DNA from 3 places in the Providencia sp. PROV200 genome. Region 3 is predicted to be linked to each of the others. Evidence: predicted binding sites of a transcription regulator. Region 3 holds the regulator's gene; each other region holds the start of a gene.

Region 1 (5,797 bases), 550 kb from region 3:
CTAGATAATTTATTTCCCACTACTGATGATATTGATTGGCAAAAAATTGCAGCAGCAGTTGCTGTAACCAGCAAGGTGTCAATCATATCAGGGGGGCCAGGGACGGGAAAAACAACAACGGTTGCACGTATCCTTGCCGCATTAATTAAGCTTGAAGCCAAACTTCACCACAAAATTAGAATAGAGCTGGCAGCTCCAACGGGTAAGGCGGCTGCTAGGTTGACGGAATCTCTAGGTGAGGCGATGAAAAAGATGCCTTTAACCGATGCAGAACGCGCTGTTTTGCCTAATCATGCCAAAACATTACACCGTTTATTAGGGGCTCAACCTGAAAGTCAGCAGTTTCGTTATAACCGAGACAACCGTTTATCTCTTGATGTACTCATTGTTGATGAAGCCTCAATGGTAGATTTACCCATGATGAGCAAACTACTTGAGTCACTGCCTGAAAATGCAAAATTAATATTTCTAGGTGATAAAGATCAACTCGCTTCTGTCGAAGCAGGTGCTGTGTTAGGGGATATTTGTCAGTTTGCTGATAACGGTTATAGCATAGAACGAGCATCTCAACTTTCGGCGCTAACAGGGTATTCTGTTGCAGCTTATGCATCACCAAACGGCCCAATTATTCGTGATAACCTATGTTTACTGCGTAAAAGTTACCGTTTTTCTGCAGATTCAGGGATTGGCCAACTCGCTTTTGCTGTAAATGAAGGCAATGTTTCTCGAGTTCAACAATTACTAAATCAACAACGTCCAGATGTGCATTGTTATATTCAAGAAACAGCGGATGACTACGCTCAAATTTTATTAGATGCCGCTGAAAATTATAAAGAATATCTACTTGCGGTTAAAGATAAAGAAGATCCTGAGCAAGTTCTGAAAAAATTTAATCAATATCGGTTACTAACGGCTCTGCGGGAAGGGCCTTTTGGCGTTATTGGCCTTAATGATAAATTGGAAAAATTATTTCATAGGCAAGGGATAATAAATCGTCCATATAATTTATTGAATAAGCACTATGCAGGCCGGCCAATTATGATTAGCCGTAATGATAGCCCATTAGGACTTTTTAATGGGGATATAGGCATCATTTTACCAGATGAAGAAAATGCACTGAGAGCCTATTTCCAATTTCCAGATGGGACTATTCGTGGAGTACGACCTAACCGGCTTCCACAGCATGAAACAGCTTATGCAATGACAGTTCATAAATCACAAGGTTCGGAGTTTGCTCATACCGCATTGGTTTTACCAAATGTATATTCTCCGGTGATGACACGTGAGCTTGTGTATACAGCGATAACTCGAGCTAAAAAAGAGCTATCTCTTTATGGTAGCCCAAAAGTATTACGTCGAGCCGTTGAAACGCCAACTAAGCGACGAAGCGGTTTAGCGACTCAATTAATATAACTAACTTATTTGTAAGTTACGTGAATAATTCACCCTAAAGTAAAGGTAATGAGATGGATAACCAGCAAGAAATGACAGCAATTACAGTAACATTAAATGCAAGGCTTGAGCCTACTAGGCGTGGTGATTTAGAAGATGCATTTAATGAAGTCATGAAAAGCATGGATAAAAATATCCATGTCACAGGCGGTGGGACATTATTAGGTGATAATGGTGAAGCGCAGGAATGTGATATAGAAATAGCACTTGAAGAGGCGAGTGACGAAAATATCAGTTTAATTATTCAACTTTTTTCCTCAATGTTAGCTCCAAAAGGCTCTCGTTTATTTATTCATGGTGAAGATGTTCGAATCGATTTTGGTTCAGATGAAGGTATGGCTATTTATTTCAACGGGACAGAACTCGCCGATGACGTTTATGAAAACGGGGATATCAGTGAAGTGTTCGATGTTCTAGATGACGCTGTGGAAGATATTGGGAGTATTCATGGCGTTTGGGATGGTCCGACAGAAACCGCATTTTATTTTTATGGTACTTCTTTCGCTGAGATGAAAGCGGCAATCCAACCACATTTAGATTCCATTCCTTTGTGCGAGAAAGCTAGAGTTATTCAGATAGCTTAGCGGCTATTCCCTAGTTTTAAAGCTACGACCCAAACTATGCATCCTTGTATAGTTTGGGCTAAAGTAAGTAATGAAACAGCCATTATGCTAAAGACGTTAATGTTTACTTATCAGATTGGTTTTTTAGGTCTAAAATCAATATCTTAGATCGACGTTGGTAGTTATATAAAGCCTGCTTTTTCATTGGTAACATTTCAATCTCTGCAGGGGTAAAACCACGCTCTTGAAACCAATGGATACTACGAGTTGTCAGGACAAATAGTTTATCTAAGCCAAATTGTTTCGCTTGTACAGCGACACGGTGCAGTAACTCCTCTCCTCTAGATGAACTTCGGTAATCGGGATGAACAGCGACACAAGCCATTTCACCTAGTTTTTCTTCTGGATAAGGGTAAAGCGCTGCACAAGCGATCACTAAGCTATCACGTTCAATAATAGTAAATTTATCAATTTCCATTTCTAATTGCTCGCGTGAACGTCTAACTAAAATCCCTTGTTGCTCTAATGGGCGAATAAGCTCTAATATTCCACCAATATCATTAATGTTTGCACGGCGGATTTGTTCCGCGCTTTCCATGACGATTTGGGTACCAATACCATCACGAGAGAATAACTCTTGAATCAATGAGCCATTCTCTTGGTAACTCAATAGGTGGCTACGGCGGACACCTCGGCGGCAAGCTTTTGCGGCTCCGCGTAAAAAACGCACTGTTCCTGAATAGTAATCACCTTCAGATTCAAGTTCTTGAATACGGCTTTCTGCTTCATTTGGGAATAATTCAGACAAAATATTGCCTTCTTTGTCTGTGACACCTTGAGAAGAGCAAAAACCGATCAGTTTTTCCGCTTTCATTTTTACTGCCAACTGAGTGGCAATTTCTTCGGAGGTCAGATTAAAACTTTCCCCGGTGACTGAAACGGCAACCGGGCCAATTAACACAATTGAACCATTATCTAACTGATTATTAATGGCATCTTCATTAATACGGCGGATCCTACCGCTGTGGCAATAATCAATACCATCGTCAACGCCTAGAGGTTGAGCAATAACGAAATTACCACTAACCACATTAATGTGTGCACCTTGAAGTGGGGTATTACCTAAGCTCATAGATAACCGAGCTGTGATATCTAATTGTAAAGCGCCTGAAGCTTGTTTTACATATTCAAGAGTATTCGAATCTGTTACGCGAGTATGTTTATGATAAACCGCGTCATATTGGTGCTCTGCTAAAATATCCTCAATTTGAGGCCTAGCGCCATAAACGACAATAATTCGGATGCCTAAACTATGTAATAATCCTATATCATTGACTATACTAGGAAAATTTTCATGCGCAATCGCTTCACCACCAAGCATAATAATAAATGTTTTGCCGCGGTGGGCGTTTATATAAGGGACCGAATGGCGAAACTCATCAACCAACTCGGTGCTGCGCTCTTTCATAACAACCCTCTTAATTGAATTTTTATTCGTTAATATTGTATTTTTATTCTTTTTGTCGGTAAATATCAAGTAAAAGATGGGATAAAAAAAGTCACATTTTTATTTTTTACATTTACATATCTCTAAACTTAACTCGATATACTCTATAAAAACTAATTTGCATAAAATTGACACAGAAAGTCACTCACAAATATTTTCTCTCAGTATGATTAGGTTATACTCATGTCTGTAACTCTATAGATGCTTTGATATATTCTTAATGACAGAGTGCAAATGATTAGTTAGAGTGCATATTTCAAGGCTAACTATTAGCAATTATCCTAAAATCACTTTATTTCTCAGTTCTAGGTTCGGAATTATTGATGAGTCACCAAGATCACAACCCATCGAAGCGTCGTTTTATTCAAGGCGCAGCAGCAGTTATGTTACTGAGCATTAGCCCATTCGGTTTTTCTGCGAGTAGCAGCGTGGTGGCTGTGCGCATTTGGCCAGCATCGAGCTATACTCGAGTTACATTGGAATCTAGTACTCCATTGAAGTACCGTCAGTTTGTGCTTAATAACCCTGAGCGTATTGTGGTCGATCTTGAAGGGGTGCAGTTAAATAATGTATTGAAGGATATGGGAACCCAAATCCAAACACGTGATCCTTACCTCAAATTGGTTCGAGTTGGGCAATTTGATCCGAAAACGGTTCGCTTGGTATTTGAAGTTAAAAATAAAGTCAGCCCTCAATTCTTTTCAATGACCCCTGTCGCGGAGTTTAAGCACCGTTTGGTTCTCGATTTTTATCCAGGTAAAGGCGTGGAGACCAATGATGATCCTCTATTGGCATTACTTGAGGATTATAATAAAGGCGATCTTGAAGAAAGCATGCCTGCTCAAGCGAAAAAGCCTGGGAAAGCAGGGACGGATCGCCCAATTATTATTATGATCGACCCTGGACATGGTGGTGAAGACCCTGGTGCGGTAGGTAAATACAAGACACGTGAAAAAGATGTGGTTTTACAGATTGCACGGCGGTTAAAAGCTTTGATAGATAAAGACCCTAAAATGCGCTCCTATATGACACGCAATGAAGATGTCTTTATTCCGTTAAAAGTCCGAGTGGCGAAAGCGCGTAAAATGCAGGCAGATTTATTCGTTTCAATTCATGCGGATGCATTTACTAATCGTTCAGCCCGAGGCTCTTCTGTTTTTGCGCTATCGACGAAAGGTGCGACCAGTAATACGGCTCGTTACCTTGCCCAAACACAAAACGAAGCGGACTTAGTGGGCGGAGTGAGTAAAAGTGGTGATGTGTATCTTGACCATACGATGTTTGACCTTGTGCAAACTGCGACAATAAATGACAGTTTGAAATTTGGTGATGAGGTGCTAAAACGCATGGGGAGGGTTAACAAACTGCATAAGAACAAAGTTGACCAAGCCGGGTTTGCGGTACTTAAAGCACCTGAGATCCCGTCGATTTTAGTCGAAACCGCTTTTATTAGTAATTTGGAAGAAGAGAAAAAATTAAAAACAGCGAAATTCCAACAGCAAATGGCAGAATCCATTTTTGAAGGCGTTAAAGCTTATTTTCGTAACGGTGGTGAATTAGCGATCCGCAATTAGTTAATTTTAAACAGATTAAGAAAGGTGATGAACGTATGTGAATCGCCTTTTTTTATTTTTTATGGATGGTTAAAAATAGTGTTTTACAGTGGGATTAAAAAAGGTGATGGGATCAGAAAGAATATACAAATAAATTGGTTGCGGGGGCTGGATTTGAACCAACGACCTTCGGGTTATGAGCCCGACGAGCTACCATGCTGCTCCACCCCGCGACTGAAGAGGTAAAAAATTGGTTGCGGGAGCTGGATTTGAACCAACGACCTTCGGGTTATGAGCCCGACGAGCTACCATGCTGCTCCATCCCGCGACTGAATTTTTACGACTTTATACTGCAGATTTTTGTGACTTTACTGATTTAATCAGTAATTGGTTGCGGGGGCTGGATTTGAACCAACGACCTTCGGGTTATGAGCCCGACGAGCTACCAAGCTGCTCCACCCCGCGTCCGATGCGGGCACTATACTCGGGATGAGATCTGATGCAAGTTTTTTCGTGTTTTTTTTTCAAAATTTAGCATTTACAGAACAAAATTTGTTCTGTCTGGCTGTTTTTTACACTTTGATGAGTTGGTGAATGAAAATAACCACTCTAAATATATTTACACGTTTCATTCCCTAATGGGGTTTGCTATTGTGCGTTTCATATTGGATTGTTGGATTTATCTGGGTGGTAGAGTATGAATATAGAGCTAATAAAAATCG
Region 2 (5,797 bases), 170 kb from region 3:
ATACTTGCGTTTGATAATAATTCAAGAACATGGTCTCTGTCTGAAACTGTATCCAAGCTATTGCGCGTTGCCGAAGCGAAACCTAACCAAGATGCGAGCTGTTCACGGTCAATATCGTAAGCTGTACCTGCCAGCGCGCCACACCCTAATGGGCTGACATCCAACCGTTTTAATGTATCTTGTAAACGACTTTCATCTCGCGCTAACATTTCGCTGTAGGCTAAACACCAGTGTGCAAACGTCACCGGCTGTGCGCGCTGCAAATGGGTATAACCTGGCATCACCGCGTCTTGGTTAGTTTCTGCGGTAATGACCAACGCTTTTTGTAATTCTGTCACCGCTTCAAGTAATAATGTGACTTGGTCTTTACACCACAATTTTAAATCTGTCGCCACTTGGTCGTTACGGCTGCGGCCAGTATGCAGTTTTTTGCCTAAATCACCCACTTTATCAATCAGTTTGCCTTCCACCCAACTGTGAATATCTTCCGCATCACTTTGCAGGATCATTTCAGGGTTATCTTGTACTTCTTTCAGTAAGATATTGAGCGCTTGTTCTAAAGTTTGTTGTTCGCTATCAGACAATACACCCACTGTGACCAGTGATTTTGACCATGCGACTGAGCCGATAATATCTTGCTGCGCTAAGCGATAATCGAAACGTAATGAATCATTAAACTGTTTGAACCGTTGATCCGCTTGTTGACTAAAACGCCCACCCCAAAGTGCCATAACTAATCCCTACCTGATTGATAAAATAAGTTTTTAACCCCGGCAGCGGCCTTGGCTGCCGGGAGACTACTATTTGATTTATTTCGCTTTGTTTTGTTCTTTCAGCGCACGGATACGTGAAGAAAGTGAATAAAGACGAATAAACCCACCAGCATGACTGTGGTCATAAACTTCATCTTCACCAAACGTCGCAAATTCTTCTGAATACAGGCTCTTATCTGCTTTTTTCTGGATTGCAGTTACTTGCCCTTTATATAATTTCAGAACAACTTCACCAGTCACATCTTGCGCTAATGATTCAGCAGCAGCTTGCAGTGATTGACGTAATGGGGCAAACCAACGGCCATCATAAACCACATATGACATTTCTAAGCCGAGTTGCTCACGCCATTTGTAGCTGTCACGGTCAAGCACCAGTTGTTCAATACCACGCAGTGCCGCCATCATGATGGTGCCTCCCGGGGTTTCATAGCAACCACGAGATTTCATCCCCACTAAACGGTTTTCAACGATATCGATACGGCCTACTCCGTGTTTTGCACCTAAGGTGTTTAATGTTTCTAAACAACCGAGTGGAGACAATGCTTGGCCATTTACCGAAACAACTTCGCCATGTTTGACACCAACAGTCACTAATTCAGCTTCATCTGGTGCATCTTGCGGGTCGACAGTCCATACCCAGCAATCTTGATTCGCCGCATTCCATGTGCTTTCTAAAACGCCACCTTCAGTAGAAATGTGCCATGCGTTTTCATCACGGCTATAGATTTTTTCAAGACTAGCTGTTGTTGGAATATTACGCTCTTTCAGATAATCGAGCAGCGCTTCACGGGAACGTAAATCCCACTCACGCCACGGTGCCACCACTTGTAACTGTGGAGCTAGAGCCGTATAAGTGCTTTCGAAACGGACTTGGTCATTCCCTTTACCCGTTGCACCATGAGCAACAGCATCCGCGCCCACTTTCAGTGCAATTTCTACTTGTGCTTTCGCGATGATAGGGCGAGCCATTGACGTACCTAATAAATAGCTACCTTCATATAATGCCCCCGTTTTTAATACAGGGTAGATATACTCTTTGATGAACTCTTCACGTAAATCAACTACATAGCATTCAGATGCACCTGATTGCAGAGCTTTTTTCTCTACGCCCACTAAGTCTTCACGATCTTGCCCTACATCCGCAACGAAGGCTACGACTTCGCAATCATCATAGTTTTCTTTTAGCCATGGAATAATTGCTGATGTATCCAGACCGCCTGAATATGCTAATACAATCTTTTTAATGCCCTTTTTCATAACGTACCTATCCGCTCAATTAATATGGTTATTCCATGGCTCATTTATGATGCCAAGATCCGAGTTCCAATTGCTGTTCCATTGAACAGCTCGGGAAGTTGTTCTGCATGACGCCAGCTTGCAATATCAACAGAACGTTGCAAAGCCGCCGCCGCGTCTAATGCCGCATTGACCTTCACAATCATTCCATCAGTAATAATTCCCTGCTCAATGAGCATTTGCGCTTTTTGCGTCGTCATTTCGTCAATTTTTTGGCCTTTACCATCTAAAATACCACTTACATCAGACAGTAAAACGAGATCTGCGTTTAATGCTTGGGCGATAGCGGTTGCGGCTTGATCCGCATTTACGTTCATCAGCTCACCGCCAGAGGTGATACCAATAGAGCTAATAATGGGTAAATAACCCGCCCCCAACAATAATTTCAATAACTTCGCATCGCCAGGTTTGGCATCACCAACATGGCCTAATTCTTCATTTAATTGTGTCACTGTGGCACTTTGACCATCACCGAGAGAAAGCCCTACAGCCGGAAGTTGATACTTTGTTGCCCATGCCAATAATGTTTTATTCGCCGTACCTGCTAATGCCCCTGTAATGATATCGATTTGGTCTGCAGGTGTGACTCGTAACCCCTGCTTTTTAACGACAGGTAATTGCAGTTTTTGCATCAATTCATCAACTAAACAGCCACCGCCATGCACAATCACCAACTCACGTTGATGGGCTTGGCGATAGGTTTGGATTGCTGTAAACAATTTTTCCAGCGCTTCAACGCTATCAAGTAACACACCGCCCAGTTTAATGACTAAGGGTTGCATGGGTTGTCCTTATTAAAGTAATGACTGAGTTTCATTAAAACCAAAACGAATATTCATGCACTGAACGGCTTGTGCTGCCGCACCTTTGAGTAGGTTATCTTCTGTACCGACTAAAATCAGGTGTTCACCATTCAATACATAGCCAATATCACAAAACGGTGTCCCTACTACCGATTTCAATGCAGGAACACCTTTTTCATATAGCCGCACTAACGGTTTATTTTGATAGGCATCGTTAAACGTTTGTGTGATTTTTTCTGCTGTCACACCCGTTTTTACTTTGCATGTAATCGTGGCAAGAATGCCCCGAGAGAAATTGCCTAAATGGGGAGTAAAAATAACCTCTCGACCTAAATGAGTCGCAATTTCTGGCTGATGGCGATGAGTAAAGATGCCATAAGGCTGCAAACTCACTTCACAAAAGCTGTTAGTCATCGAGGCTTTACGGCCTGCACCGGAAACACCGCTGGTGGCATTAATCACTGGCCACATCGCTTCATCCAGTAAATCTGCTTCAATCAGTGGTTTAAGGGCTAATTGGGAAACCGTTGGGTAACACCCTGGAACCGCAATCAGCTGCGCTTGACGAATTTTATCGGCCTGCCATTCCGCTAAACCGTAAACTGCTTGCATTAGCCATTCAGTATTTGTATGTTCAAAGCCATAGTATTGCGTATAGAAGGCGGGATCTTGAACACGATACGCACCCGATAAATCGAACACAATACACCCTGCCTTGAGAAACTGAGGCGCAATGTCGTGGCTCACTTCATGTGCTGTGGCGAGAAAGACAACATCAATTCCTTTTGCCGCTTCTGCCACATCTGTTAATGGCAGGACAGGAAGGTCAATGATACCTTTATACTGAGGATGTAAATCAGAAAAACGTTTATTTGCATCGGCACTTTGCTTCGATACCATCAGCCCTTGAAGATTAACTTCAGGATGGCGTTGCAAATAAGCGGCCAATTCTGCTCCAGTATAGCCACTGGCCCCGATAATGAGTGTGTTCAACATATGCTTTCTACCTTGTACTCGTGACCCAAACAGTTTAATGTGTATTTTTATTCAAATAAAGTGCATGAATATTGATACTATTATGGATAAAGGCTGTCAACAGTGAATATTAAATTACCTGCATTTATTGAGATTTATCGTCAATTAATTGCCATTCCGTCGATTAGTGCGACTGATTCTCATTTGGACCAGAGCAATAAAGCCCTTGTTGAACTTCTCGGTGGGTGGCTAGAAACGTTAGGTTTTTCGGTCAACATTCAACCTGTGCCGGAAACACGTGATAAATATAATTTGCTTGCTTCCATTGGCGAAGGAAATGGTGGGCTGATGCTATGCGGTCATACTGACACCGTCCCCTTTGATGATGGACGTTGGAGCAAAAACCCGTTTGAACTGACAGAGCATGACGGTAAGTTATATGGGCTCGGAACCGCAGACATGAAAGGCTTTTTTGCTTTTATTGTTGATGCGTTACGCGATATGGATTTAACGCAGCTCAAACGCCCACTGCATATATTAGCCACAGCAGATGAAGAAACATCGATGGCTGGTGCGCGTTATTTTGCAGCCAGTACAACATTAAGACCAGATTTTGCCATTATTGGCGAACCAACATCGTTGCAACCGATCCGCGCACACAAAGGGCATTTATCAAATGCTATCCGCATTACCGGGCAATCAGGTCATTCCAGTGATCCTGAGCGGGGTGTCAATGCGATTGAATTAATGCATGAATCAATTTCTCATTTAATGACACTGAGAAATACATTGAAAGAACGATTTAACAACCCTGCATTTGTCATTCCCTACCCGACGATGAACTTTGGTCATATTCATGGTGGTGATGCCGCTAACCGAATTTGTGGTTGTTGTGAATTACATATGGATATTCGCCCGCTGCCGGGGCTAACTTTGCAAGACTTAGATGAACTACTTAATGAAGCTCTTGAGCCGGTTAGTGCCCGTTGGCCGGGGCGCTTGACGGTTGAATCCATGCATCCGCCGATCCCTGGCTATGAATGCCCAACAGACCACAAGATGGTTGCAGTCATTGAGCAATTGTTAGGGCAAAAAGCGGATACTGTGAATTACTGTACTGAAGCACCGTTTATCCAAGAGCTCTGCCCAACGTTGGTTCTTGGCCCTGGTTCTATTGAGCAAGCACATCAACCGGATGAATTCATTGATATGCGCTTTATTGAGCCTACTCGCCAATTAATTAGCCAAATGATTGAGCACTTCTGTTTTACTGAGTAACTCGATCTTTTTCCTATTAAAAACGCGGCACTAAATTAGAGCCGCGTTTTTTGTCATGAATTATTTTCCTGTTCCCTTTGAAAAAATCTCAGCGTCATAATTTCATTTAAGTATTGACTATTGATGCCGTTCTGGTAATTTTATTTTAGACGTCTAAACGTATAGACGCACAAATGGATATGATAACGTACAAAAATAGTTAGTCTGCAAATTGCGAGGTTACAGGGTATGAGTTTTTTTCACGCGAATCAGCGCGAAGCGCTAAATCAAAATTTAGCTGAGTTAGACGGCCAAATTAATGTTTCATTTGAATTTTTCCCACCTCGCAGTGAAGAGATGGAGCAGACACTGTGGAAATCCATCGATCGACTCAAAAACCTGAAACCTAAATTTGTCTCTGTGACTTATGGTGCGAATTCCGGCGAACGCGACAGAACACACAGCATCATCAAAGATATTAAAGATAAAACCGGTTTGATTGCAGCTCCTCACCTAACTTGTATTGATGCAAGCCCTGATGAACTAAAGGCGATTGCTCGTGACTACTGGAATAATGGTATTCGCTATATTGTGGCACTGCGGGGTGATTTACCTGACAACAGCCGTAAACCGGATATGTATGCGGTTGATTTAGTTGAGCTATTAAAAGGCGAAGCGGATTTTGATATTTCT
Region 3 (5,797 bases):
TGTATCGAATCAACCCGTCCATTTTGACAGAGTTAGATGAGTTAAAGAAAAATTCTCAAGACTATGTGAGGGAGCTCATCCCAACGCCGTATGGCAACGCTTGGATTTATCTATATAAACATTCCGTTGATGGTCTACGCCAAATAAAGAGTGGCGACTGGTTGAAACGTGATGAAGAAGTATAACGGTTTAAGACTCGCTATCGAGTTGTAAAATATAAAACGCCAGCAATAATAGCTGGCGTTTTTACTTTATGGCCTAATCAACCTATTAGAGCCCATAAAAAAGCACTGATATTAACCAGTGCTTTCATTATGCCCTTAAAGGGTGATTATTTTTTTGCAGCGCGTTCGAAAGATTCGATGATCTCTGCTTTTGCAGATGCTGCATCTTCCCAACCGTCAACTTTAACCCATTTACCTTTTTCTAAATCTTTGTAATGTTCAAAGAAATGAGTAATTTGAGCACGCAGTAATTCTGGCAGGTCGTTCACATCTTTGATGTGATCGTATTCTTTGCTTAATTTAGTGTGCGGAACAGCCACTAATTTTGCATCTTCACCAGACTCGTCAGTCATTTTTAGGACGCCAACAGGGCGGCAACGGATGACTGAGCCTGGTTGTAATGGGTATGGAGTTGGAACTAATACATCAACTGGGTCGCCATCTAAAGACAGGGTGTTGTTGATGTAACCATAGTTGCATGGATAGAACATCGCGGTTGACATGAAACGGTCTACAAACAGCGCACCAGAGTCTTTATCAACTTCATATTTGATAGGATCTGCGTTCGCTGGGATCTCGATGATAACATAGATATCTTCTGGCAGATCTTTACCTGCCGGTACATTGTTCAGGCCCATTTAAATGTATCCTTTGTGTGAATAATGAATTTACTCATTTTAATGTGTTGCCGTTTTTAGGCAAATTAAATAATAGAGTAGATAGCGTGAGGGACATTATAGCCGTAAAAGGGGGCAAAACTCACTAGTTGGTGAAAAAAAGGAACAAAAAAGGCGGGAAGCCCCGCCTTATAATTAATGAATTAGATTATTCCGTGTCAGGGAATTCACGCATAAATGATTCTGCTTTTTCTACCATCGACTCTGTTCCGACAAAGAACGGCGCACGTTGGTGTAATTCGCTAGGTATGATATCTAAAATGCGGTTTGCTCCATCACTGGCTTTACCACCGGCTTGCTCTGCTAAAAATGCAATTGGGTTACATTCGTACAGAAGGCGCAGTTTTCCATTGGGATGGCTTGCCGTACTTGGGTAAATATAAATTCCCCCTTTGAGCAAGTTACGATGGAAGTCTGCAACCAAAGAACCGATATAACGTGTGGTATACGGGCGATTTGTTGCTTTATCTTCTTCTTGGCAATATTTAATGTACTTTTTAACACCCATCGGGAACTTGATATAGTTGCCTTCATTGATGGAGTACATTTTTCCTTCTGATGGGAACATCACTTTTTCATGAGACAAGCAGAACACGCCCAATGATGGGTCGTAAGTAAACGCGTGTACACCAACACCCGTGGTGTAAACTAACATCGTTGATGAACCGTAAACCACGTAGCCCGCAGCCACTTGGCGGTTACCAGGTTGCAGGAAATCCGCTTCTGTAACCGGTTGGCCAATCGGTGTAATACGATGGTAAATGGAGAAAATTGTTCCAACGGAAACGTTTACATCGATGTTCGAAGAACCATCAAGTGGGTCCATTAAAACAACATATTTTGCGTTTTCTGCGCGGTCTCCTTCGAAAATGACAATTTCGTCTTCTTCTTCAGAGGCGATACCGGCGACTTCTCCGCGTGCTTTTAAAGCCGCTTTTAGTTTTTCGTTTGCATACAGGTCAAGCTTCATCTGAACTTCACCTTGAATATTCGAAACACCGTTAGTGCCAAGAATATCGACAAGTCCAGCTTTATTAATATCACGATGGATAATTTTAGCGCCCAGTTTGATAGCTGATAATAAAGAAGTCAGCTCACCTGTTGCATGAGGAAAATCTTGTTGCTTTTCGACGATGAATTCGCCTAATGTTTTCATGACGAAGGTCCTGAATAAAATTGACAGAGGTTTTGCGGGGCATTTACCCTCGCGCGGGAAGAGTTTAACTAAATAAAAAAAAGATTAATAGGTTAATGCATTTATAAACCTGTTTTTGATGGGTAGAATAGTGACCAACCTCATGCTAATTGGATGAAAAAGAATGCACATACATATTTTAGGTATATGCGGCACCTTTATGGGAAGCTTAGCAATATTGGCTCGTTCTTTAGGACATAAAGTGACGGGTTCGGATGCCAATGTGTATCCACCGATGAGCACATTACTTGAAAATCAAGGGATTGAACTCATTCAGGGGTATGATCCGGCTCAACTTGACCCAATACCGGATATGGTCGTGATTGGTAATGCAATGACGCGTGGTAACCCTTGTGTCGAAGCTGTTCTAGAAAGAGGCTTACCGTATACATCTGGCCCACAGTGGCTTCATGACCACGTGTTACCTGAACGTTGGGTACTAGCTGTGGCGGGGACCCATGGTAAAACGACTACTGCAGGAATGCTTGCATGGATCTTAGAAGACTGTGGTTACAAGCCTGGCTTTCTAATTGGCGGTGTTCCAGGGAATTTTGATGTCTCCGCTAAGATTGGTGAAAGCCCGTTTTTTGTTATTGAAGCGGATGAGTATGACTGTGCATTCTTTGATAAGCGTTCTAAATTTGTGCATTACAGCCCGAAAACCTTGGTATTGAACAACCTTGAATTCGACCATGCGGATATTTTTGAAAACCTCGAAGCGATTCAAAAACAGTTCCATCATCTTGTACGTATTGTGCCAGCCAGCGGCAAAATTTTCACACCTGACAACGACAATCATTTAAAACAAGTGATTGGAATGGGTTGCTGGAGTGAGCAAGAGCTGGTGGGTGGGGAGCACGGCGGATGGCAAGCAGAGAAACTCAGCCACGACGGCAGCCACTTTGCTGTGTACTACCAGCAGGAAAAAGTTGGAGAAGTCACTTGGTCACAAGTGGGTAACCACAACATCCAAAATGCATTGATGGCGATTGCAGCGGCTCACCATGTGGGCGTTCCAGTAAAAGAAGCTTGCCTCGCTTTGAATAGTTTTATCAATGCACGCCGTCGCCTTGAGCTACGTGGTGTTGAAAATGGTGTCAGTGTTTACGATGACTTCGCGCATCACCCAACTGCTATTTTGGCAACGTTAGAAGCACTTCGCAGCAAAGTTGGCGGAACTTCACGTATTCTTGCGGTACTCGAACCTCGCTCGAATACGATGAAAATGGGTATCAATAAAAATGATATTGCACCTGCGCTTGGCCGTGCAGATGAAGTGTTTCTTTTCCAACCCGCCAATATTCCTTGGATGGTGACAGACATCGCTGAAAAATGTGTTCAACCAGCTCGTTGGAGCGCAGATATTGAGGCATTCACCAATATGATTATTGAAACCGCACAACCGGGCGATCATATTTTGGTGATGAGCAATGGTGGCTTTAGCGGCATTCATGGCAAATTGCTCGCAGCTTTGAAAGCAAAGGCAGAAACAGAACAAGATGATTAAGCTTTATTAGCGATATACTCGATTACCCAGTGATCCTTATGATTGCTGGGTTTTTTTATGTTTGGCGTACTTAATGAGTGTGGTTCTGTGATGAAACTTAATGTTATTGGGCTATTCATCTCTTTTTTTAAACTTCCCATATAACAATCTAGTGAATCAGTGAAAAGGTGGAACAAGCAGCCAACCGCAATCGCTTTGAGTTTCCATGATGGCATGAATAATAATACGACATAGACAACCGCAGCCCAAAAGGAATGGAGTGGGTGGAAACCAATGCCACAGCGCTCTGGGTCGAAAATTGGGTCAGCTAGCAGATGATCTAAATCGATAGCCATCGTAGCAATCATTATCAGGGCCGCTAGTTTCCAATTTTTTCGCCAAAATAGGTAACCAAAGGCAATTGGCATTAGGAAGTGAAAACCGTAGTGTATGATGTTACGGAAAATATCAAATAGCAAAATGATGTCTCAAAATAGAATAGAAACAGACAAAAACAATAAGAGGGAAATCAATTTCCCTCTTAAGCTAATGTATATCAATAGATTAAAGCTCTTGTTCAAATAACGCTAAAATCGCTTCATATAATTCTTTTGTGGTGAAATTGTTGGCGGGTGTTGAGAAGATAGTATCATCACCAGCAATACTACCTAAAATTCCTTCTGCTTTACCTAATGAATCTAACAAACGTGCAATAAGCTGTGCAGCACCAGGACTCGTTCTGATCACGACAACAGAAGGGTTATAGTCTATATCCAAAACCAAGTTTTTGAGTGGACTGGTAGCGGTAGGGACACCAGGCTCTGTAGGTAGGCAATATACCATTTCCATTTTTGCATTACGGGTGCGAACAGCACCAAATTTGGTAAGCATTCTGGAAATTTTTGATTGGTTAATATTTTCGAAGCCTTCTTCTTGCAAAGCTGTGACGATCTCAGCTTGCGAGCTAAATTTTTCTTCTTTAAGTAGGGCTTTAAAAGCCTTAACCAAGTCTTCTTGTTTAGACGGAGTGCGCATAATTAACCCATTCTTTTGCATTGAATTAAGTTGTATTATCCGTAAAAGTGCATTTTTATGCAACAAAATTGCGTTATGATGATTTTGTAACCAGCGAATAACTTAAGGTTAAGTCGTCTCATTTTGGATTGGTAGTTAAAAGTATTAAGTTATCGTAAATTGCGAAAATGAAAAATTAGCATAATAGAACAATGAATTTTCCAGATGTCTACTGTAAATTTATTGTTAATAAAAATATTTTTGATTGAATAATATACACTAAAAACAACTTATTGTGCGAAATGCAACACCCAGAAAAACTATTTGTTAAAAAAGTGCCCGTTATCTCATTAACAGATAAGGAATTTGTTTAGAATACTGGCAATTAATAAACAAGTTCTCTTGCGTTAAACTCTCTCTCTATCTGTTAACAAATTGTTTTTTATACGTAATGTGTTAAGTGTATAACAAATAAAGTGATATCTTTTTAAAGTACAAATTAAGGAGTTTCAGAATGAAAGTTGCAGTCCTAGGTGCAGCAGGTGGTATCGGTCAGGCTCTCGCCCTTCTTCTCAAAAACCAGCTCCCAGCAGGTTCAGAACTCTCCCTCTACGACATCGCACCAGTCACTCCAGGTGTTGCTGCTGACTTAAGCCATATCCCAACTGATGTTAAAGTGACAGGCTTTGCCGGCGAAGATGCAAAACCTGCATTGAAAGGTGCTGACATTGTTCTTATTTCTGCGGGTGTCGCACGTAAACCAGGCATGGATCGTTCTGACTTATTTAACATCAATGCGGGTATCGTCCGTAATCTGATCCAACAAATTGCTGAAACCTGTCCTAAAGCATTGATCGGTATTATCACTAACCCAGTGAATACCACCGTTGCTATCGCTGCGGAAGTCCTGAAAAAAGCAGGCGTATACGATAAAAACCGTTTATTCGGTGTGACGACATTAGATATCATTCGTTCTAATACATTTGTTGCTGAGCTAAAAGGCAAAAATGTTAATGATATCGAAGTGCCTGTAATTGGTGGCCACTCTGGTGTGACTATCCTGCCACTGTTATCTCAAATTGAAGGTGTTAGCTTCACTGATGAAGAAGTTGCAGCGTTAACTAAACGCATTCAAAATGCAGGTACAGAAGTCGTTGAAGCGAAAGCGGGTGGTGGGTCTGCAACTTTATCGATGGGCCAA

Evidence for each region. The regulator ArgR, encoded in region 3, controls arginine synthesis, uptake and breakdown. The targets are predictions, from matches to a motif close to ANTGAATAAAAATACANT.
Region 1: the regulator ArgR is predicted to act here: its motif matches at 3,518-3,535, upstream of argA (amino-acid N-acetyltransferase).
Region 2: the regulator ArgR is predicted to act here: its motif matches at 3,907-3,924, upstream of argC (N-acetyl-gamma-glutamyl-phosphate reductase).

Annotation. Positions count from the first base shown of each region.
Region 1 is NZ_CP096307.1:3,379,921-3,385,717, reverse strand. It holds gene recD (exodeoxyribonuclease V subunit alpha) at 1-1,413, shown strand, start outside; gene M1E86_RS15515 (hypothetical protein) at 1,467-2,036, shown strand; gene argA (amino-acid N-acetyltransferase) at 2,140-3,483, opposite strand; gene amiC (N-acetylmuramoyl-L-alanine amidase AmiC) at 3,846-5,096, shown strand; tRNA gene M1E86_RS15500 (tRNA-Met) at 5,232-5,308, opposite strand; tRNA gene M1E86_RS15495 (tRNA-Met) at 5,327-5,403, opposite strand; tRNA gene M1E86_RS15490 (tRNA-Met) at 5,464-5,540, opposite strand; gene mltA (murein transglycosylase A) at 5,773-5,797, shown strand, end outside.
Region 2 is NZ_CP096307.1:4,103,828-4,109,624, forward strand. It holds gene argH (argininosuccinate lyase) at 1-731, opposite strand, end outside; gene M1E86_RS19060 (argininosuccinate synthase) at 810-2,030, opposite strand; gene argB (acetylglutamate kinase) at 2,075-2,851, opposite strand; gene argC (N-acetyl-gamma-glutamyl-phosphate reductase) at 2,864-3,868, opposite strand; gene argE (acetylornithine deacetylase) at 3,971-5,125, shown strand; gene metF (methylenetetrahydrofolate reductase) at 5,354-5,797, shown strand, end outside.
Region 3 is NZ_CP096307.1:3,932,024-3,937,820, reverse strand. It holds gene M1E86_RS18190 (gamma-glutamylcyclotransferase family protein) at 1-185, shown strand, start outside; gene ppa (inorganic diphosphatase) at 332-862, opposite strand; gene fbp (class 1 fructose-bisphosphatase) at 1,050-2,057, opposite strand; gene mpl (UDP-N-acetylmuramate:L-alanyl-gamma-D-glutamyl-meso-diaminopimelate ligase) at 2,221-3,603, shown strand; gene M1E86_RS18170 (DUF6122 family protein) at 3,600-4,061, opposite strand; gene argR (transcriptional regulator ArgR) at 4,147-4,617, opposite strand; gene mdh (malate dehydrogenase) at 5,111-5,797, shown strand, end outside.